DNA from 4 places in the Polymorphospora sp. NPDC050346 genome. Region 3 is predicted to be linked to each of the others. Evidence: predicted binding sites of a transcription regulator. Region 3 holds the regulator's gene; each other region holds the start of a gene.
The links. Region 3 encodes HrcA, which represses chaperone genes, less so after heat shock. Its sites were predicted from a motif close to GGTTNGCACNCTCNNNNNGAGNGTGCNAACC; they were not measured.
Positions count from the first base shown of each region.

Region 1 (5,314 bases), on a different contig from region 3:
TGGCGGCGAGGGTCGCGTCGGTCAGGCTGATCAGGTCACCCGGGGCGATCTCGATCTGCAGGCCTCGCCGGCCGCCGGAGACGAACACCGTCGACCACCGCGGCGCCGAGACGTCCAACACGATCGGTAGCCGGGTCCGCTGGCCGAGCGGGGAGATGCCGCCGGTGACGTAGCCGGTCGCGCGCTCGGCGGCCGCCGGCTCGGCCATCACGCCCCGCTTGCCGCCGGCCGCGGCCGCCAGCGCCTTGAGGTCCAGCGAACCGGTCACCGGCACCACGCCGACGGTGAGTCGGCCGTCCACAGTGGCCACCAGGGTCTTGAACACCCGCTCCGGCGCCACCCCGAGCGCCGCGGCGGCGGCCAGGCCGTACGACGGCGCGGCCGGATCGACCCGGTAGGGGTGCGCGGTGAACGGCACCTTCCGTCTGGCCAGCAGTGCCGTCGCCGGGGTGCCCTTGCCCGCCATGGTCGCGACCCTACCGCCGCCCCGGCCGATCGGCAGCGCGACGCCCGAGGGCCGGCTTCACCCCACTGTGGACGGCCGGCTCAGGCGACCGGCCGGCACAGGACGACGGTCGGTGCGCCGGCGACCCGGGTCAGCACGAGCGAGGTCGCCGCCGGGCCGGCGAGGCGCAGGTCACGGCGCAGCCGTTCCGGGTCGAGGGCCGAGCCCCGCTTGAGGATCTCGACCCGCCCGACGCCCCGGTCACGCAGCAGCGCCCGCAGTCTCTTGAGCGAGAACGGCAGCACGTCGGTGATCTCGAAGCAGCGGCCGTACGGCGTGACCCGGCCCTGGTCGGTGTAGACGTACGCGATCGACGGGTCGGCGAGCACACCGTCCACGGTGGCGGCGAACTCGGCCACCAGGTGGGCGCGTACCACGGCGCCGTCCGGGTCGTGGAGGTGGCCGCGCGGGGCACCGACCGGCGCGGCGAGGTCGCCCGGCCCGGTGAGTTCGGTCACGGCGGGAGCCGGGGACGCGCCGGCCGGAGCGGTGCGCAGCAGGGTGGCCCGGCGTGGCGTCGCCGCGAGCGGTCCACACCAGAACGCCGCCTCGACCACCTCACGGTCGACGCTGACCCACTCGGCCTCGGCGCCCTCGGGTACGAGCGCGTGGTCGACGCCGGGGGCGACCTTGACCACGGTTGCCGGGACCCGGCGGGTCAGTTCGACGACGAAGTCCCACGGCGGGGAGTAGGCGGTCGGGTCGAAGACCCGCCGGCCGGTGCCGGAGCGGCGGGCCGGGTCGCAGAACACGGCGTCGACGGTCGACACGTCGAACCGGGTGGCGTCGCCGCACGTGACGGTGAACCGGTCGGCCACGCCGGCGGCCACCGCGTTCGTGGCGGCCATCGCCGCGGTCAGCGGGTCGGCCTCGACGCCGTACACCCGGATGCCGGCCCGGGCGGCGGCGATCGCGTCGGCGCCGAGGCCGCACCCGAGGTCGGCCAGGGTCCGTACGCCGGCGGCGGCCAGTCGCGCGGCCCGCCGGTCGGCGACCACGGCGCGGGTGGCCTGCTCCAGGCCGGCCCGGGTGAAGAACATCCCGGCGGCGACCGGGCCGAACTTGGCGGCGGCCCGCCGCCGCAGGTCGGTCTGGGTGAGCGCGGCGGCGGCGAGGTCGGCGGGTACGCCCCGGGTCCGCAGCGCGGCGGCCGCGGCCAGCGGGTCGCCGCCGGGCAGTCCGGCGGCCGCGGCGAGTGCGGTCTCCCCGGCCGGGGTACGCAGGGCGTCGAGCACGGCGAGTTCCACCGGCCCATTGTGTCGGGCCGGTCGGCGCCGGTGCCGACTACGTCATCCGGCGGGTCGGGTTGGCACTCTCCTTGACGGAGTGCTAGCGGCGGCCTAATCTGCGATTAGCACTCTCGACAAGAGTGTGCCAGCGATCCGGCCCCGGCCGGTGGCTGGACAACGCCAGGCGGACCGGCACCCGCGACGACGGACCGCCCGGTGGCATGAGGCAGATTGACGCCGGTTGGGCGATCGACCGGCTACGAAACCAGATACCCCAGGAGGGTATGCCCGTGACTACCGCGACCAAGGTTGCGATCAAGCCGCTCGAGGACCGGATCCTGGTCCAGGCGAACGAGGCTGAGACCACCACCGCTTCCGGCCTCGTGATCCCCGACACCGCCAAGGAAAAGCCGCAGGAGGGCACCGTCCTCGCCGTCGGCCCCGGCCGCATCGACGAGAAGGGCAACCGGATCCCGGTTGACGTCCAGGTCGGTGACACCGTCGTCTACTCGAAGTACGGCGGCACCGAGATCAAGTACGCCGGCGAGGAGTACCTGGTGCTCTCCGCCCGCGACGTCCTCGCGGTCATCGAGAAGTAACCAACTGATCCGTGACGCAGCCCCGGACCGGCTCGCCGGGCCGGGGCTGCGTCGCTTCGAGAGGAACATAGATGGCGAAGATCCTGAGCTTCTCGGACGACGCCCGACACCTGCTCGAACACGGTGTCAACACCCTCGCGGACACGGTCCGGGTCACCCTCGGTCCGCGCGGGCGCAACGTCGTCCTGGACAAGAAATTCGGCGCTCCCACGATCACCAACGACGGTGTCACCATCGCCAAGGAGATCGAGCTCACCAACCCGTACGAGAACCTCGGCGCGCAGCTCGTCAAGGAGGTGGCGACGAAGACCAACGACGTCGCCGGTGACGGGACCACCACCGCGACCGTGCTCGCCCAGGCGATGGTGCGCGAGGGCCTGCGCAACGTGGCGGCCGGCGCCAACCCCTCCGGCCTCAAGCGGGGCATCGAGGCCGCGGTCGAGAAGATCTCCGCGGCGCTGCTCGAGAAGGCCGTCGAGGTCGACAGCCGGGCCGCGATCGCCCACGTGGCGACCATCTCGGCGCAGGACGCCACGATCGGCGACCTGATCGCCGAGGCGATGGAGAAGGTCGGCCGCGACGGTGTCATCACCGTCGAGGAAGGCTCCACCCTGGCCACCGAGCTGGAGGTCACCGAGGGCCTGCAGTTCGACAAGGGCTTCATCTCGCCGCACTTCGTCACCGACTCCGAGGCGCAGGAGGCGGTGCTCGACGACCCGTACATCCTGATCACCACGCAGAAGATCTCCGCGATCGAGGAGCTGCTGCCGCTGCTGGAGAAGGTCCTCCAGACCAGCAAGCCGCTGCTGATCATCGCCGAGGACGTCGACGGCCAGGCGCTGTCGACCCTGGTGGTCAACTCGATCCGCAAGACCGTCAAGGTCACCGCGGTGAAGGCACCCGGGTTCGGCGACCGCCGCAAGGCGATGCTCCAGGACATGTCGATCCTCACCGGTGCCGAACTGGTCGCGCCCGAGCTCGGCTACAAGCTCGACGCGGTCGGCCTGGAGTCGCTGGGCACCGCCCGGCGGGTCGTGGTCGACAAGGACAACACCACCGTCGTCGACGGTGGCGGACGGCCGAACGAGGTCGCCGACCGGGTCGCCCAGATCCGCAAGGAGATCGAGGCCTCCGACTCCGACTGGGACAAGGAGAAGCTGTCCGAGCGGCTGGCGAAGCTGTCCGGCGGCATCGCGGTCATCAAGGCCGGCGCGGCCACCGAGGTCGAGATGAAGGAGCGCAAGCACCGCATCGAAGACGCGATCGCCGCCACCCGCGCCGCCGTCGAGGAGGGCACCGTACCCGGTGGTGGCGCCGCGCTGGCGCAGATCACCTCGGTGCTCGACGGCGACCTCGGCCTCACCGGCGACGAGAAGGTCGGTGTCAGCATCGTCCGCAAGGCGCTGGTCGAGCCGCTGCGCTGGATCGCCCAGAACGCCGGCTTCGACGGCTACGTCGTCGTGCAGAAGGTCGCCGAGAGCGGCTGGGGCACCGGCCTCAACGCCGCCAGCGGCGAGTACGTCGACCTGGCCAAGGCCGGCATCATCGACCCGGTGAAGGTGACCCGCAACGCGGTCGCCAACGCCGCCTCGATCGCCGCGCTGCTGCTCACCACGGAGAGCCTGGTCGTGGAGAAGCCGGCCGAGCCGGAGCCGGCCGCGGGCGGCCACGGCCACTCGCACGGCCACGGACACGGCCACCAGCACGGCCCGGGCTTCTGAGTCCCGGCGTCGACGCACGCGGATCGGGGCGCCCACCGTACGGTGGGCGCCCCGATTCCGTCAGATGGTCAGTGCGCGGCGGCGGGTACGGCCGCCGGGCGTTGGGCCGGCACCGTCGACCGGTGCGGGCGGCCCAGCCGGGCCTCCAGGCGGGCGATGTCGACCCGGGACAGCCGGCGGTCGGCGGCGTCCTCCCAGCCGACGGCGAGCAGCCGCAGCCGCTCCGCCTCGCTGAAGCCACCCCACACGCCGTACGGCTCGCGTACGGCCAGCGCGTGCGCGGCACACTCGGCCCGCACCGGGCAGCTCCCGCACACGGACTTGGCCTTGGCCTCGCGCCGGTTGCGTGACGATCCCCGCTCGCCGTCGGGGTGGAAGAACTGGGCGCTGTCGCGCCCACGGCAGGCACCGAGCCGCTGCCACTCCCACAGGTCGACGATGGGTCCGGGCAGTCTGTTCACGTTCGACATCAGCACCCCTCCTCCCGCGCGGCCCCGCGGTCAGCTCACCTCGACGATCTGGCGGTCGGTCCGGGCGACGGGCCGCGCAGGCGCACCGGATCCCGACCTGTCGATGGCGATACCCCGCTTGCGCGAACCTCACACGTCCCTGATCGATTCGTTGCCGGAGGCGTGTCGATTCGTTGTCGGTAGGGAAGTGGATGGGCCGGTGAAGTGTCCGGAACTTTCCCTTTCCTAAGCCGTTAAAGCTCGTAATGATCACATGCTTCCGTGGTCTTCTCCTTGAGGAAAGGGGGATCACTGTGCGTACCGTCCTCGTGTGCGTCCGGACGCCGCTCGCCGCTCGTAACGTGGCGTCCGCCGCCGCCCGGCTCGGGATGTCCGCCGCCGTCCGCACCGCGGTTTCCGAACCCGAGGTGCTGCTCCGGCTCGCCGAGGGCCCGGCGGAGGTGGTGCTCGCCGACACCGCGCTGACCCGCCCGGACAGTGCCGGGTTCACCCGCCGGGTGCTGGCCCGCGCACCCGGCGCCGTACTGGTGCTCTTCGGGCCGGAGGACCCGCGGGTCGCCGCCGCCGCGATCGCCGCCGGTGCCCGCGGGCTGATCCAGGGCGGCGACCACGACCTGGTCAGCGTGGTCGCCAAGGCGTTGCTGCTGCTCTGTGTGCCCGGCCGGGCCGGGGTCGGACTGGGCGCCGGGCGAGGTACGGCCGGCAACGGGGTGCCCGGGACGGGTGGATCGGCGCGGCTCGCCGACCGGCCCGGGGTGCCGCCGCTGCCCGGCCAGCCCACGATGGTGCC
Region 1 covers NZ_JBFAKM010000002.1:355,681-360,994, reverse strand. Annotated here, with positions in the region: gene ybaK (Cys-tRNA(Pro) deacylase) at 1-466, opposite strand, end outside; gene AB0I42_RS04150 (methyltransferase domain-containing protein) at 547-1,752, opposite strand; gene groES (co-chaperone GroES) at 2,019-2,333, shown strand; gene groL (chaperonin GroEL) at 2,405-4,054, shown strand; gene AB0I42_RS04135 (WhiB family transcriptional regulator) at 4,123-4,524, opposite strand; gene AB0I42_RS04130 (helix-turn-helix transcriptional regulator) at 4,818-5,314, shown strand, end outside.
Region 1: a site for HrcA is predicted at 1,810-1,840, ahead of groES (co-chaperone GroES). Genes of this name have one in related genera too.

Region 2 (5,314 bases), on a different contig from region 3:
CTCCACCGAGTACGGCGACTGGCTGGAGGCCAACGCCCGGCAGGCGACCGTCTACACCGAGAAGGCCGGCGTCAACACCGTCGTGGTCGACTCGACCGACGACTTCGCCGGGCTGTGCCGCAACCTCGGGTTCTCGCTGACCCTCTACAGCGGACAGATGTGCACCACCCCGCAGAACATCCTGGTGCCGGCCGGCGGCATCAGCACCGACCAGGGCCACAAGACCTTCGACGAGGTCGCCGCCGGGATCGCCGGAGCGGTCGGCAAGCTCACCGCCGACCCGGCCCGCGCCGTCGAGTTCACCGGCGCCATCGTCAACGCCGGGGTGCTGGCCCGGCTCGCCGAGGTCAGCGGTGACGTCGTACTGGAGTCGCGGACGGTCGACCACCCGACGCACCCCGACGCGGTGGTCCGTACGCCGACGATCGTGAAGCTGCCGGCCGACGCCGTCGACACGTACGGCCGGGAGTGGTTCGGGCCGATCTCGTTCGTCATCGCCACCGACTCGACCGCGCAGAGCCTCGACATCTTCCGCGAGACGGTCGGCCGCAACGGCGCGCTGACGGCGGCGGTCTACTCGTCCGACGAGAAGGTGCTCGACGCGGCCGAGGAGGCGGCGGTGGAGGCCGGCGTGCACCTGTCGTGCAACCTGACCGGTCAGGTCTTCGTCAACCAGTCCGCGGCGTTCTCCGACTTCCACGCCAGCGGGGCCAACCCGGCGGCGAACGCGGCCCTCACCGACGGGGCGTACGTCGCCGGCCGGTTCCGCATCGTCCAGTCGCGCCGCCACCTCCCCGCCTGACACCTCTCGTGATCCCCGTGATCAGGGACCAGGACGCGCGTGTCGTCGGCGTGCCGAGGCGCGTACTCCCTGATCACGGGGATCATGGGCGGACGCCTAGGCGGAGCGGCGCATCTGCAGTTCGGTGAGCACCGGGATGGTCGGGTGCGGCACCCGAACCCCGGTGTCGACGAAGCCCAGCCGCTCGTACGCGCGTACCGCCCGGTCGTTGCCGACCACGACCTCGAGCATCAACTCGGGCCGGCCGGCCATCCGCGACCACCGCGCGACGCTGTCCAGCAGCGCCCCCAGTACCCCGCTGCCCCGGTGTTCCGGCGTGACGTAGACCGCGTAGACGACGGTGAGGGTCGGCTCGTCCGGCGAGACGACGCCGCCGGCGTGCGCCACGAAACGCCCGTCCACCTCGGCGACGAACTGGGCGACGTCGTCGCCGGCCGAGACCCGGGCGACCCGGGCGGCGAACTCGGCGTGCGGCCGCGCCGCCGCCTCGGCCAGCGTCTCCAGGAAGGCCAGGGGCGTGTCGGCCAGCATCTCGAGCCGCATCGCCCGCATCCGCGCCGTGTCGGACGGGCGGAGCCGGCGTACGGCGGTCGGTGGGGCGGTCACGTCGGTCATGGTGGCATGCTCGGCGCCGGTACGGCCCGGCGGCAACCCGATTCGCCCCGGTCAGGGCGCGTTGGGGGGCGGGGCCGCCCGGACCCGCCCGACCAGCAGTTGCCCGCCGACGTCGCGGCACAGTCCGGTGCCGTACTCGAAACCCAGCCGGCCGGGATAGCGGGCGAGGGCGGCCACGACCCAGTCCGGGCCGATCGCGAGGCAGGCGATGTGCCACAGGCCGTCCTCGTCGCGCAGCAGCCAGCCGTTCTTGATCGCGACCTGCGGGGCGAGGTCGGCGGGCAGCGCGGCCCGGATCCCGAAGTCACCCACCCCGCGTACCCGCCGCATCTCGTCGAGCAGCCACGGCGTCCACCGGTCGCCGGCCGCGCGGCCGTCGGCGAGGCAGAGCCCGATCCGTACGGTGTCCCGCGCCGAGACGACCGTGTTGCTCCAGGCGTCGTGGTAGGGCGCCGAGTCGGTCAGCCCACAGGTCTCCACCAGCCGCTCGATCGACCGGCGGCGCCCGAGGACCGCGAAGAGGTCCTGTGCCGCCGCGTTGTCGCTGTCGCGGATCATCCGGGTCAGCGCGTCCAGCCGGGCCTCCGTCGGGGTCTCGCCGGGCGGTATCCGCCGCAGGTAGTCGGCGGCGAGCCAGGCTTTCACCATCGACATCGTGTCGCTTGGCGCGGTGTGGTTGGCGGACCCGGTGATCCGGCCGGAGCGGCGGTCGAGGAAGGCCCAGGACAGGAACCCTTCGACGGGCACCCGCACCGCGTCCGGGGACGGCGGGCCGGGGTCGGGGGTGGCGGTCGCGCCGGCCGCGGGTTCGTCGCCCGCGGCGGGGTCCGGGCCGCGTACGAGGGCGGCCGGGGCGGGGTCGGCCGCACCGTGCCGGATCACCTCGTGGACCACCTCCGCCCCGATGAGCCCGGCGGCGAGCAGGAGTACGACGAACAGGTGGTACCGCCGGCGCCGCCGGTGCCGACGTAGCCGGTGACGTGCCATCGGTTGGCTGGTTTCGGGGTGACCCACGTTGGTTAAACGAGCAACCCATTCCAGCGACGCCGTCGTGCATAAGATCGCATTCACCGTGTCCTTTTTGGGGTAGTGCACGGCAGAGATACCTCGTGTAGCGTGCGATTTCGGCCGCCATGTTCGACGGGACCGACATGGATCACGATTCCAGGTCCTCTCCGGGCGTACGTCCCGGGCCGGGAGGAGTGAAAGGCCAGGCAGCATCGAAGTGAGGAAGTGCACCGTGGCACAGGGCACCGTGAAGTGGTTCAACAGCGAAAAGGGCTACGGCTTCATCGCGGTCGACGGGGGGCAGGACGTGTTCGTCCACTTCTCGGCGATCCAGATGGACGGCTACAAGGCACTTGACGACGGGCAGCGGGTGGAGTTCGAGATCGCCCAAGGTCAAAAGGGGCCGCAGGCCGAAAAAGTGCACCTCATCGCCTGACGGCAGAGATCGACCAAGGCGACCGGGAGGGGCCTCGGAAGAAACGTTCGGCGCCGGTTCTCCACAGCAGAGGGCCGGCGTCTTCGTTGTTCCCGAGGACGTCCTTTTCCTAACCGCTTCCCGGTGGGCAGGCACATGACGTGCCTCAATCGGTGTACGGCTCTCCGGCAGCTCCGGCTCGCCGGTTCGTTCTCGGCTTCCGGTGCCGGTCCCTCGAATGAGGGAGCCCTGTCCCTTGAATAGGGGAAAACATCCGACGTTCGCCGCCCGGGCGGGGTTTCCGGGCCCTGATCTGCGGGATCCGGGACGGGCTGTCGTCGCGCCGGGGTGTCGCGACGCCCGCTCCCGAGATCGATCGTTGAGTGTCTATCTGTCGCGGGCTGCCTGGTCGGCCTCGCGCGACGTGTGACGGGGCTGTCGCGGGCGGTCCCGGAAAAGCTCAACGAGCTTGCACTCGGCAGGGGGGAGTGCTAAACAGGTCATTGGCACTCGCGGACCGTGAGTGCCAATGGTCGGGGCGGTGGGGCCACCGGTGCGGACCCGGGAGACGGGGCTGTGGCGATGGCCGGTCGTCGCGGGCTATCCGGCCCGGCCAACGGACGTCACTGTCGCCAGGTAGTGACGTCCGAGGCTGCGTAGTCAGGCGGCACACCCGGGCCAACCGGCCCAGGTGGCCGTGAGTGTCCAGGAGGACAACGCCGTATGGCCAAGATCATTGCGTTCGACGAGGAGGCGCGCCGCGGCCTCGAGCGGGGCATGAACACCCTCGCCGACGCCGTAAAGGTGACGCTCGGCCCCAAGGGCCGCAACGTCGTGCTCGAGAAGAAGTGGGGCGCCCCCACCATCACCAACGATGGTGTGAGCATCGCCAAGGAGATCGAGCTCGAGGACCCGTACGAGAAGATCGGCGCCGAGCTGGTCAAGGAGGTCGCGAAGAAGACCGACGACGTGGCCGGCGACGGCACGACGACGGCGACCGTCCTGGCCCAGGCGCTGGTCCGCGAGGGCCTGCGTAACGTCGCGGCCGGCGCGAACCCGATCGCCCTCAAGCGGGGCATCGAGTCCGCGGTCGCCGCCGTGGCGGAGGAGCTGGCCAAGCTCGCCAAGGACGTCGAGACCAAGGAGCAGATCGCCTCCACCGCGTCGATCTCCGCCGGTGACAACACCGTCGGCGAGATCATCGCCGAGGCGATGGACAAGGTCGGCAAGGAAGGCGTCATCACCGTCGAGGAGAGCAACACCTTCGGGCTCGAGCTCGAGCTCACCGAGGGTATGCGCTTCGACAAGGGCTACATCTCGCCCTACTTCTGGACCGACCCGGAGCGTATGGAGGCCGTCCTCGACGACCCGTACATCCTGATCGTCGACGGCAAGATCTCGGCGGTGAAGGACCTGCTCCCGATCCTCGAGAAGATCATGCAGTCGGGCAAGCCGCTGCTGATCATCGCCGAGGACATCGAGGGCGAGGCCCTGGCCACCCTGATCGTCAACAAGGTGCGCGGCACCTTCAAGTCCGTCGCCGTCAAGGCCCCGGGCTTCGGCGACCGCCGCAAGGCGATGCTGAACGACATCGCGATCCTGACCGGTGGTCGGGTCATCAGCGAAGAGGTCGGCCTCAAGCTCGACGCCGTCACCATCGACCTGCTGGGCCACGCCCGCAAGGTGCAGGTGACCAAGGACGAGACCACCATCGTCGACGGTGCCGGTGACGCCGACCAGATCCAGGGCCGGGTCAACCAGATCCGCGCCGAGATCGAGAAGAGCGACTCCGACTACGACCGCGAGAAGCTGCAGGAGCGGCTGGCCAAGCTGGCCGGTGGCGTTGCGGTGATCAAGGTCGGCGCGGCCACCGAGGTCGAGCTGAAGGAGCGCAAGCACCGCATCGAGGACGCGGTCCGCAACGCGAAGGCCGCCGTCGAAGAGGGCATCGTCCCCGGTGGTGGCGTCGCGCTGGTCCAGGCCGGCAAGACCGCCTTCGACAAGCTGGACCTCGTCGGCGACGAGGCGACCGGTGCGCAGATCGTCAAGGTCGCGCTGGACGCCCCGCTGCGCCAGATCGCGGTCAACGCCGGCCTCGAGGGCGGCGTCGTGGTCGAGCGGGTCCGCAACATCGAGGCCGGCCACGGCCTCAACGCGGCCAGCGGCGAATACGTCGACCTGCTCAAGGCCGGCATCATCGACCCGGCCAAGGTGACCCGGTCGGCGCTGCAGAACGCCGCCTCGATCGCGGCGCTGTTCCTCACCACCGAGGCCGTGGTGGCGGACAAGCCGGAGAAGACCCCGGCCCCGGCGGGCGCGCCGGGCGGCGGGGAGATGGACTTCTGAGTCCGGACTCCACGTGACGAAGGGCGGGCCGCTCGCGCGGCCCGCCCTTCGGCGTCTGCGGCACCCGGCCGCTGACGGCGCCTAGCGCCGCTGGTTGCGTTGCTTCTGGCGCCGGGACGTGGGTTCCG
Region 2 covers NZ_JBFAKM010000006.1:151,688-157,001, forward strand. Annotated here, with positions in the region: gene paaN (phenylacetic acid degradation protein PaaN) at 1-802, shown strand, start outside; gene AB0I42_RS08705 (GNAT family N-acetyltransferase) at 899-1,417, opposite strand; gene AB0I42_RS08710 (serine hydrolase) at 1,469-2,404, opposite strand; gene AB0I42_RS08715 (cold-shock protein) at 2,658-2,861, shown strand; gene groL (chaperonin GroEL) at 3,564-5,186, shown strand; gene AB0I42_RS08725 (hypothetical protein) at 5,268-5,314, opposite strand, start outside.
Region 2: a site for HrcA is predicted at 3,342-3,372, ahead of groL (chaperonin GroEL). Genes of this name have one in related genera too.

Region 3 (5,314 bases):
GTACGCAGCACCGCCTCGCCGAGGCGTACCGGCACCGCCCCGGCGGCGGTGAACGTGTCGACCTCGGCCCGGTCGATACCCCCCTCGGGGCCGACCACCAGCGTGATCTCCCCCGTTGCCGGCAGGTCGACGGTCGACAGGCGCTCGGTGGCCTCCTCGTGCAGCACGTACGCCGCCGCGCCGGCCGCGAGCCGCCGGGCCACCACCGCGGTGGACTCGTCGGGATCGCCGGCGACCGCCGGCAACCACGGGCGGCGGGCCTGCTTGGCCGCCTCGCGGGCGGTCGCGGCCCAGCGGTCCCGGGCCCGGGCGCCACGCCCGTCGCGCCACCGGACCACCGAGCGGGCCGCCGCCCAGGGCACGATCGTGTCGACGCCGACCTCGGTCATCGCCTGTACGGCGAGTTCGCCCCGGTCGCCCTTCGCGATGCCCTGCACGACGGTGAGCCGGGGGTCGGGGCGGTCGACGTGGCTCCGGTCGGTGACCCGCACGTCCAGGGTGCCCCGGCCGACGGCGACGACCTCGGCGGACGCGGTGCCGCCCCGGCCGTCGGCGAGCAGCAGCGGCTCGCCGACCCGCAGGCGCTGGACGGTCGCCGCGTGGTGCCCCTCGGGGCCGCCGAGGGTGTGCCGGTCGGTGGTGGGCAGGGCCTCGACGAGGAACAGCGGCGCGGACACGGGGACAGGCTAGCCGGACCGGGCCGGCCGGCGACCGTCAGCCGTGCCCGTTGAAGGCGTCGCGCATCCGGGAGAAGAAGCCGCCCTGCTTGCTGAGTTCGGCCACCTCCTCGCCCCGGGTCTTGGCGAAGTCGCGCAGCATCCGCTCCTGCTCGACGTCGAGCTTGGTCGGGGTTCGTACGTCGAGATGCACGTAGAGATCGCCGCGACCGGTGCCCCGCAGGTGCGGTACGCCCCGCGCCCGCAGCCGCATCGTCGAACCGGGTTGGGTGCCGGCCTTGACGTCGACCGGCTCCTCGCTGTCCAGCGTCTTGATGGTCAGCCGGGTGCCCAGCGCCGCCGCCGTCATCGGGACGGTGACCCGGCAGTGCAGGTCGTCGCCCTTGCGGGAGTAGACGTCGTGGACCCGCTCGTGGATCTCGACGTAGAGGTCGCCGGGCGTGCCGCCACCGGGGCCGACCTCGCCCTGCTGGGCCAGCCGGATCCGCATGCCGTCCTCGACCCCGGCCGGGATCTTGACGGTGAGCGACCGGCGGGTGCGGACCCGGCCCTCGCCGGCACACGTGCCGCACGGGTGCGGGATGACGGTGCCGTAGCCCTGGCAGGCCGTGCAGGGCCGGGCCGAGACGACCTGGCCGAGGAAGGTCCGCTGCACCGACTGCACCTCGCCCCGGCCGCCGCACGCCTCGCAGGTGGCGAGGTGGGTGCCGGCGGCCGTGCCGGCGCCGCTGCACGTGGTGCAGAGCACGGCGGTGTCGACGGTGATCGGCGCCTCGACGCCGAAGGCGGTCTCCACCAGGTCGAGTTCGAGCCGCAGGATGGCGTCGGCACCCGGCCGGGTGCGCGGCCGCGGGCCGCGGGTGCCGCCGGCCGCGCCGAAGAAGGCGTCCATGATGTCCTGGAAGCCCACGAACGGGCCGGCCCCGGCGCCACCGCCAGCCCCGCCTCCGCCCGGGGCGAGCGGGTCGCCACCGAGGTCGACGATCTGCCGCTTCCGGTCGTCGGAGAGGACCTCGTACGCCGCGTTGATGTCCTTGAACTTCTCGTGCGCTTCGGGGTCCGGGTTGACGTCCGGATGGTATTGGCGGGCCAATTTCCGGTAGGCCCGCTTGATCTCGTCGTCAGAGGCTTCCCGGCTGACGCCGAGAATCCCGTAGTAGTCCTTGGCCACTGCGTCTGGTGTCCTCATATCGGTCTCGCGTTTGCCGGCCTGATCGCTGGTGCTGCCGCGCCGCCCGAGTCTGCGCCGCCGCCGTGCGTCGGTCTCAGTTCTGCGCCAACAGGTCGCCTACGTAGCGTGCCACGGCGCGCACCGTGGCGATGGTGCCGGGGTAGTCCATCCGGGTCGGCCCGAGCACGCCCAGCCCACCGACGATGGTGGCTCCCGGGCCGTAGCCGGTGCTGACCACGGAGGCGGCCCGCAGGTTGTCGATCTCGTTCTCGTCGCCGATCCGGACCCGCAGGGTGCTGGGTTCGACCTCGCCGATGAGCTTGAGAAGGATGACCTCCTCTTCAAGCGCCTCGAGGATCGGCCGCAGCGACCCCTGGAAGTCGAGCAGCCCGCCGCGCGTCAGGTTGGCGGTGCCGGCGAGCGCGATGCGCTCCTCGTGCCGCTCGACCAGGGTCTCCAGCAGCACCGTCGACAGCGTCGTCATCGCCGGACGTACGGTCTGCGGCACCTCTTCGACCAGGGCCTGCACCAGCGGCGGGGTGTCGGCGAGCTTCTCACCGCAGAGCTTCTCGTTGACCCGGCGGCGCAGGTCGGTGACGTCGTCGGCGGCCACCGGCCCGGGCAGCTCGACCAGCCGCTGCTCGACCCGGCCGGTGTCGGCGATCATGACCAGCATCAGCCGGGTGGTCGAGATCGGCACCAGTTCCAGGTGGCGCACCGACGAACGGGCCAGGCTCGGGTACTGCACGACGGCGACCTGCCGGGTGAGCTGGGCGAGCAGCCGTACGGTCCGGTGCACGACGTCGTCGAGGTCGACCGCGCCGACCAGGAACCGCTCGATGGCCCGCCGCTCGGCCGGGGTCAGTGGCTTCACGCGGGACAGGCGGTCGACGAAGAGCCGGTAGCCCCGGTCGGTCGGGACCCGGCCGGCACTGGTGTGCGGCTGGCGGATGTAGCCCTCTTCCTCCAGCACCGCCATGTCGTTGCGTACGGTCGCCGGCGAGACGCCGAGCTGGTGCCGCTCGACCAGCGCCTTGCTGCCGACCGGCTCCTGCGTGGCGACGTAGTCCTCGACTATCGCCCGCAGGACGTCGAGCTTGCGGTCGTCGAGTCCCATCTCCACCTCCCTGCCCCCGATCGCGCCGGCCCCCGGTGCGTGGCGGGTGACCGCCGGGCCGTGCCGCGCGCATGACATCCGCCATGCCGACCCTCGACATGCTGGCACTCGACCGGGATGAGTGCCAGTCTACGACGCCAACCCTGGCCAGGCGATGATCGATATCAGGTACGAAAGCCGTATTCCAGACAGTCAGCCGGAATTCCACCACGGTCATCACGCCGTGACACAGCTCGACGGCCGGCCCGTCCACCACCCGGTCACCACGCCGTGACGACAGCTCAACGGCGAGCCGGTCCGGAAAGTGGCGCCCGGCCCGCGGGAAGTGGCCCGGGTGTCGTGTGGCGTTGGTTGATGCCGCCCCCTACCGTGGCCTCATGACTGAACCACCTCGCCCTCCGGGAGACGGAAATCCCGGATCGGTTCCGCCGGACCCCACGGCTCCTCTGACGCCCGGGTCCTACTCAGTGCCGGGCGAGGCGCCCTCCCCCGGCTTCCCGCCGGCCGGCGGCCAGCAGTACGGCGCGCCCGACCTCTCGAAGCAGAACAACCCGCAGCACGACGCTCCCGCCTCCGGCGGCGGCGCCTACCCGCCGCCGGGTTCCGGAGCCGGTGGCTACCCGCCGCCCTCGTCCGGCGCGGGCGGCTACCCGCCGCCCAGTTCCGGTGCGGGCGGCTACCCGCCCCCCGGCCAGGGCTACCCGCCGCCCGGTGGCGGTTACCCGCCCCAGGGCGGGGGCTATCCGCCCCAGGGTGGCGGCTACCCCCCGCAGGGTGGTGGCTACTACGGCGGCGGCCCGGCCCCGGCCGGCTACGCCAACAGCGACGAGAAGACGTGGGCGCTGATCGCCCACTTCGGCGGCGCGGTCGGCGCGCTGATCAGCGTGGGCCCGCTGGGCTTCGTCGGCCCGCTGATCTCCTACCTGGCCAAGGGCCAGCAGTCGCCGACGGTGCGCGCGCACGCGCTGGCCGCGCTCAACTTCCAGGTGCTCTGGTCGGGGATCGCCTTCCTGCTGCTCTTCGTGAGCTGGTGCCTGCTCTTCATCCCGAGCCTGATCGTCTTCGCGATCCAGATCATCTTCGGGATCCTGGGCGGCATGAAGGCCAACGAGGGACAGCTCTACAAGTACCCGATGTCGCCGAACTGGATCAAGTAACCCCGCACTCCCACGACGGGCCCGGCACGCGTGTGCCGGGCCCGTCGTCGTGCCGGCCCGCCGCCGTACCGGCAAGGTGACGGGCCGGCCCGGGTCGGGTCGGGTCCGTCGGCCTCCGCGTCCGCCCGGTGGCCGGCCGCCCTCAGGGCAGGACCGGCCGCCCTCAGGGCAGAAGGTCGCGTACGACCGCGTCGGCCAGCAACCGGCCGCGCAGGGTCAGCACCGCCCGGCCGGCGTCGTACGCGGCCCCGTCGAGCAGCCCGTCGGCGAGCGCCCGCCGCGCCGCGACCCGCCCGGCGTCGTCGAGCACCGGCAGCGGCAGGCCGGTCGCCAGCCGGAGCCGCAGCATCACGTCCTCGGTGTGCCGGTCGGTGCCGGAGAGCATCTCGCGCCCCTGGCCGGGCGAGGCACCGTCGGCCAGCCGGGCCGCGTACGCCGACGGGTGCTTGACGTTCCACCAGCGCACCCCGCCGACGTGGCTGTGCGCCCCCGGCCCGAGCCCCCACCAGTCGCCGCCGGTCCAGTAGAGCAGGTTGTGCCGGCAGCGGGCGTCCGGCGACGTCGCCCAGTTCGACACCTCGTACCAGGAGAAGCCGGCCGCGCCGAGGGCGGCCTCGGCGGCCAGGTAGCGGTCGGCCGCCACGTCGTCCGACGGGTACGGCAGTTCGCCGCGCCCCATCCGGGCGGCCAGCCGGGTGCCGTCCTCCACGATCAGCGCGTACGCGCTCACGTGGTCGACCCCGGCGGCCACCACGGCCGCCAGCGACGCGGCGAAGTCGTCGGCGCTCTCCCCCGGCGTGCCGTAGATCAGGTCGAGGTTGACGTGGTCGAAGCCGGCGTCGCGGGCCTCGGCGGCGGCGGCGGTGGCCCGGCCGGCGGTGTGCCGACGGTCGAGCACCGCGAGCACGCCGGGGGCGGCCGACTGCATGCCCAGCGAGATCCGGGTGTAGCCGGCGGCCCGCAGTGTCTTGAGCGACTCCGGGGTCACCGACTCCGGGTTGGCCTCGGTGGTGACCTCGGCGTCCGGCGCGAGGCCCCAGGTGGCGTCGATCCGCTCCAGGATCCGGGCCAGGTCGTCGGCGGGCAGCAGGGTGGGGGTGCCGCCGCCGACGAAGACGGTGTCGATCCGGGGCGGCGGGTTGTCGCCGAGCACCCGGGCGGCGAGGTCCAGCTCGGCCAGCACGCTGTCGGC
Region 3 covers NZ_JBFAKM010000040.1:7,487-12,800, reverse strand. Annotated here, with positions in the region: gene AB0I42_RS30460 (16S rRNA (uracil(1498)-N(3))-methyltransferase) at 1-677, opposite strand, end outside; gene dnaJ (molecular chaperone DnaJ) at 715-1,848, opposite strand; gene hrcA (heat-inducible transcriptional repressor HrcA) at 1,943-2,965, opposite strand; gene AB0I42_RS30445 (DUF4870 domain-containing protein) at 3,433-4,122, shown strand; gene hemW (radical SAM family heme chaperone HemW) at 4,286-5,314, opposite strand, start outside.

Region 4 (5,314 bases), on a different contig from region 3:
ACCGGCCGGTCGACGACCGGCAGGAGTTCCTTGGGTACGACCTTGGTCGCCGGCAGGAATCGGGTCGCGAGTCCGGCAGCCGGGATGACGGCCTTCACCGCCCGCCGTCCGGTCGCTGGACTGGTGGTCGTTCCTGGGTTGGCTGCACGCTCCGACATTCCGCGAGACTATCGGCCGCGGCTCTGTCGTGGCGGTTGTGGCCCGGATGACGCGCCGCCCGGCCCATCGGCGGACCGTCCACCCGCGTGGGGGACGCCGTCGTCCGGTGGTCGCGGGCCGGCCGAACCAGCGATTTTCCCCGGTTCCGGTCGCGGGCCCGTCGACGCGACCCGGTGGGTGTCGCGTCCGGCCGCCTTGGCCGCGTAGAGCGCCTCGTCGGCGGCGTCGAGCACCTGGTCGCCGGTCGCGCCGTGGTCGGGGTATACGGCGATTCCGATGGAGACGGTCACCGGGATGCTGGTCGGCGGGGCGCCCAGGTGCGGTTCGATCGGGACCGGTACGTCGCGTACGGCGGCCGCCAGCCGCTGGGCGACGATGGCCCCGCCGGCCGCGTCGGTCTCCGGCAGCAGCACGACGAACTCCTCGCCGCCCTGCCGGAAGGCGAGGTCGACCTCCCGGATCTCGGCCCGCAGCCGGCGGGCGAACTCGGCCAGGACGGTGTCGCCGGCCGCGTGCCCGTGGGTGTCGTTGACATGCTTGAAGCGGTCGAGGTCGAGGGCGAGGACCGTGAGCATGCGCCCGAAGCGGTTGGCGCGTTCGACCTCGCGCCGGATCGACTCCTTCAGGTAGCGGTAGTTCCACAGCCCGGTCAGCGGGTCGGTGAGCGAGAGCCGCTGGGCCTCCTCGTGCACCCGTACGTTGTCGACGGCGACGGCCGCCTGGCCGGCGAACGTGCGCAGCGTGACCAGGTCGGTGTCGTCGAACTCGTCGGACCCGAGCCGGTCGTAGAGGGCGAGGACGCCGAGCGCGGTCGGCAGCGTCGGCGGCCACAGCGCGCCGGGCAGTCGCCCGGCGGGGACCCCGGTGGTCGGGGCGTCGGTGGCCGGCCCGGGTGCCGAGAAGGGTACGGCCACGTAGGTGCGGCAGCGCGGCTCGTGCGTCGACAGGTGTGGCCCGTCGCGGTCGACGCGGCCGCGGCGCGGCTCGCCGGTGGCGGCGACGGCGCCGAGCAGGCCGCTGCCGAGCGACACCCGCAGGGCCGCCGGGTCGTGGTCGGGCCGGCCGGGCCGGTCCTGGAGCGCGACGGCGACACCGACGACTGCCCCGTTGGTGCGGGCGCCGGCCTTGCCGGCGCCGGCCTTCGCGGTGCCGGGCCGTCCGGTGAGGCCGACCGGCCAGCGTTCGTCGAGTCCCTCGGCGCACTGGCCGACCAGGAGTCCGCTGGCCGGGTCGAGCAGGAGCACCACGCCGGCCCGGGCGCCGGTCGCGGCGAGCGCGGTCTGGAGGATCACCTGGAGGATCCGTTGCAGGTCGTGGGTGCTGGACAGGGTGTCGCCGAGCACCGCCAGGTGTCCCCGGAGCTGGTCGCGGCTGGCGGTCAGGGCCTGGACGTACGACTGCGTCTCACGGGTCATCCGGTTGAACGTGGTGGCCAGCCGGCCCACCTCGTCGTGCCCGTGCACCGGCACCCGGGCGGCGAGGTCGCCGTCGGCGACCCGGTCGGCGGCGCGGGCCAGTTCGGCGAGCGGCCGGGTGGTCGAGCGGGCCAGCCACCAGGCGGCGACGACGGCGGCGAACCCGGCGGCCAGGACCGCGCCGATCAGCACCACGTAGAGGCCCTGCGGCTGTCCCCGGGGCACGGAGAGCGCCAGCGGCAGCGGCTGGCCCGGTGACGGGTTGATCCGACGGACGTACCGGCCGGTGCCGGTCTCGGCGATGGCGTCGCCCTCGGCGCGCGCCGCCGCGTCGAGGACCGCGTCGACGCCGGTCGCCGGCTCGGTGGTGTGCCGTACGGTCGGGGCCGCGACGCCCGGCAGGAGGGTGACGCCGGTGCCGGTCGCGGCGGCCAGCCGGGAGAGGAAGGCGTGGTCGAGGACCTGGGTGACGACCACCTCACCGATCAGGGCGCCGCTCTCGGCGCGCATCTCGACGCGTACGGCGATCGCCTCGTAGTCGGCGTCCGGGGCGGCCTGCGCGGCGCAGTCGGCCCACGGCTGGGGTGGGTTGCCGGCGGTGGCGAAGGCGGCGCGGCCGTCGGCGTCGCTGATCAGGACCGCCGAGACCAGCCCGCGGGCGACCAGTTGGCTCGCGGTGCCGGCCCGGCGGGCCGGGTCGGCGGGTACGGCCACCGCGTCGGCCGCGGCGTGCATCTGCTGGCAGAGGGCGCTGACCGAGGTGCGTACGGTGGCGGCGGCGGTGTCCAGCCGGTCGACGGTACGTTCGTAGCTCACCGCGGCGACGGTCGTACCGACGAAGACGGCGCCGAGCAGCACGGGACCGAGGACGACCGCGAGGAAGGCGGTCGTCAACCGTCCACGCAGCGTCACTCTTCCCCCCGGAGGTTCCGCACCCGTTGGTGCGATGCTGACACAGACGGACCTTTCAGTTACGGCCTGTTGCAGGAGCGGTCGATGTCGGATTTCTCGAATGGAGCGAACGCGGCGCGCCGTCACAAGACGGACATCCGTATCAACGTCCTGGCTCGCCGTCGGTCACTGCCGGCGGCGCTCCGATCGGCCGCCGCCGGCCGCGTGCAGGCCGGCCTGGCCGGCCTGGTACGGCAGCATCGCCCACGGACGGTGACCGGCTACGTGCCGGTCGGTTCCGAGCCCGGCGGACCCGACCTGCCGGAAGCCCTGCTGGCGATGCTCGCCGCCGGTGGCGTGCCGGGGTCGAGGCTGTTGCTGCCGGTGCTGTGCCCGGATCTCGACCTCGACTGGGCGGAGTACGCCGGTTCGGAGCCGCTGGTGGCCGCCGGGCGCGGATTGCGCGAGCCGGCCGGGCCGCGCCTCGGGCCGGCCGCCGTCGGCGCCGCGGACCTGGTGGTGGTGCCGGCGGTGGCGGTGGACCGGCGGGGGTTCCGGCTGGGCCGCGGCGGCGGCTCGTACGACCGCGCGCTCGCCCGCGTCGCCCCGGCGACCCTGACCGTGGCGCTGCTGCACGACGGCGAACTGCTGGACGCCGTACCGGCCGAGGAGCACGACCGTCCGGTCCACGCGGTGATCACTCCCAGCGGCGGCGTACGGCGGCTCCCGGCCGGCTGAGTGTCGCGCCCCACACTCCCGCTGGACGAATCCGGTGCGGATAGCGCACCATTGGCACTCGAACGCGTCGAGTGCCAACCGATGATCATGATCCGGAGGAGACAGTGCCCACGTACCAGTACGCCTGCACCGCGTGCGGCCACCAGCTCGAGGCGGTGCAGTCGTTCGCCGACGAGCCGCTGACCGAGTGCCCGGCCTGTGAGGGGCGGCTGCGCAAGCTCTTCAACTCGGTGGGCATCGTCTTCAAGGGTTCCGGGTTCTACCGCACCGACTCCCGGTCCGGCTCGTCGGACTCGGCCACCAGCGGCAAGCCGGCCAAGGCGGAGTCGTCCGGTTCCTCGGGCTCCGGGTCGAACGGCTCCGGCGGCAAGGACTCGGGCGGCTCCGGGTCGAAGGAGAAGCCGGCGTCGAGCGGCACCGCCTCCAGCGGCTCCAGCTCCTCTTCCGGCGGCTCGTCGTCGGCCGGCAAGGCCGCCACGTAGCGGCTCGGCCGAAGCGGCACCCGCCGGCTCGGCCATAACAGATCGACCCGGCCGACGGGGGTTGTCCACAGGAAGCCCCGTCGTCCACAGGCGGACGGCTCGGTCCAACGGGACCGGGCCGTCGGCGTCTAGCGTCCCTGCCGACCGGCGGCCCACGGTCCCCCACCGCCAGCCGTCGAAGCCGGTCGGAGGGAGGCACCCCGATGTTCCGTCGCACCCGGTCCGGCGACGCCGACGGCGCGCTCACACCGGTCCGCTGGCCAGGCCGGCCCCGTCCGGCCACCGTGCTGCGGGCCGCCCTGGTCGCCGTCCTGCTGGCGCTGGCCGCCGCGGTGCTGACCGCACGGACCGACCCCGACCGCACGGCCGCCTGCGGCCCCCCGATCACGGCAGACCCGACCGGATCACCATCCGGCGGGTCCTTCCCCGCCCCGGACGCCCCACCGGGCCGGCTCGCGGTGCCCGCCGGATCGGTCGGGGTGCCGGTACGGCCCGCCGAACCCGCCGCTCTCGCCGTCGTACGCCCCGGCAGCCGGATCGACCTGTTGGCGCTACCGGCCGGCGTCGGGGCACAGCCGGCGCCGGAACCGCTCCGGCTGGCCACCGGCGCGCTCGTGCTCGACGTCGTGGCGGTCGACGGCGCCACCGCCCTCTACCTGGCGCTCACTCCGGACCAGGCGAACCGCACGCTCGGCATGCCCGAGACGACCCGCTTCGGGGTCGTCGTGCCGCCCTGATCGACCGGACCCGGCCCGGCTCAGTCCCAATATCGACCGGCCCCTGGCCGGCTCAGTCCCCGTAGTGCGGCGGGCGCTCGGCCAGCAGCCGGTCGTCGTTCGATCCGGGCCGCTCGCCCCAGCCCCGGTCGGTGTCGTCCGCGGTCTGCTCCGGCAACACCACCAGCTCGTCCTCGCCGAACTCGACCGTCCGGTCGTCGGCGTCGATCCGTACCCGCGCCGGCTCGGTCGCCGCCGCCCCGTCCGCCACACGTGCCGATCTGTCCACGGCGAAAAGCGTACCCAGCCACGGGCCGGCACACCGAACGTCAGCGGGTCCCGGCGGCGACCGGTTGGTAGCGTCAGTCGGCGTGACGACGCCCAGCGGTGACCCGACCGACCACGAGCACTGGCGCCGCCCCGCCGACCTCGAACCGGGCCAGCCGGCCCCACGGCCCGCCGCGCCGGCCGCCCCCGAGACGCCCGGCTATCAGGGGCCGCCGCCGACCACGCCGGCCACGACCGGCTGGCGGCCACCGACCGTCGTCAACCCGATGGCACCACGCCAGCTCCCGTCGCAGGACCAGGATTCGATCGACGCCGACGAGCGCGGCGCCCGCACGCTCACCTACGGCATCGCGATGGTCGGCGGCGCCGTACTGGTCATCGTCATCTGTCTGCTCTGCTCACGGGTGCTGTTCTGAGCGTCAGACGACGCCGCTCCAGACCGCCTGCGCACCGGTCTCCCCGGTCAGGTAGACGTAGATCATCGTCACCACACCGAGGATCGTGACCAGCACCGCGAGCACGGTGGGCACCCATGCCGGCACGTGGGGCCCACGCTCGCCGCGGGTGGTGAGGAACACCAACGCCCCGGTCGCGATCGCCAGCGCCAGCGAGAACCAGAAGGTCA
Region 4 covers NZ_JBFAKM010000049.1:11,471-16,784, forward strand. Annotated here, with positions in the region: gene AB0I42_RS32975 (UTP--glucose-1-phosphate uridylyltransferase) at 1-158, opposite strand, end outside; gene AB0I42_RS32980 (diguanylate cyclase) at 168-2,486, opposite strand; gene AB0I42_RS32985 (5-formyltetrahydrofolate cyclo-ligase) at 2,571-3,203, shown strand; gene AB0I42_RS32990 (FmdB family zinc ribbon protein) at 3,308-3,685, shown strand; gene AB0I42_RS32995 (flagellar biosynthesis protein FlgA) at 3,889-4,422, shown strand; gene AB0I42_RS33000 (hypothetical protein) at 4,475-4,672, opposite strand; gene AB0I42_RS33005 (translation initiation factor 2) at 4,773-5,105, shown strand; gene AB0I42_RS33010 (DUF2231 domain-containing protein) at 5,109-5,314, opposite strand, start outside.
Region 4: a site for HrcA is predicted at 3,253-3,283, ahead of AB0I42_RS32990 (FmdB family zinc ribbon protein). Genes of this name have one in related genera too.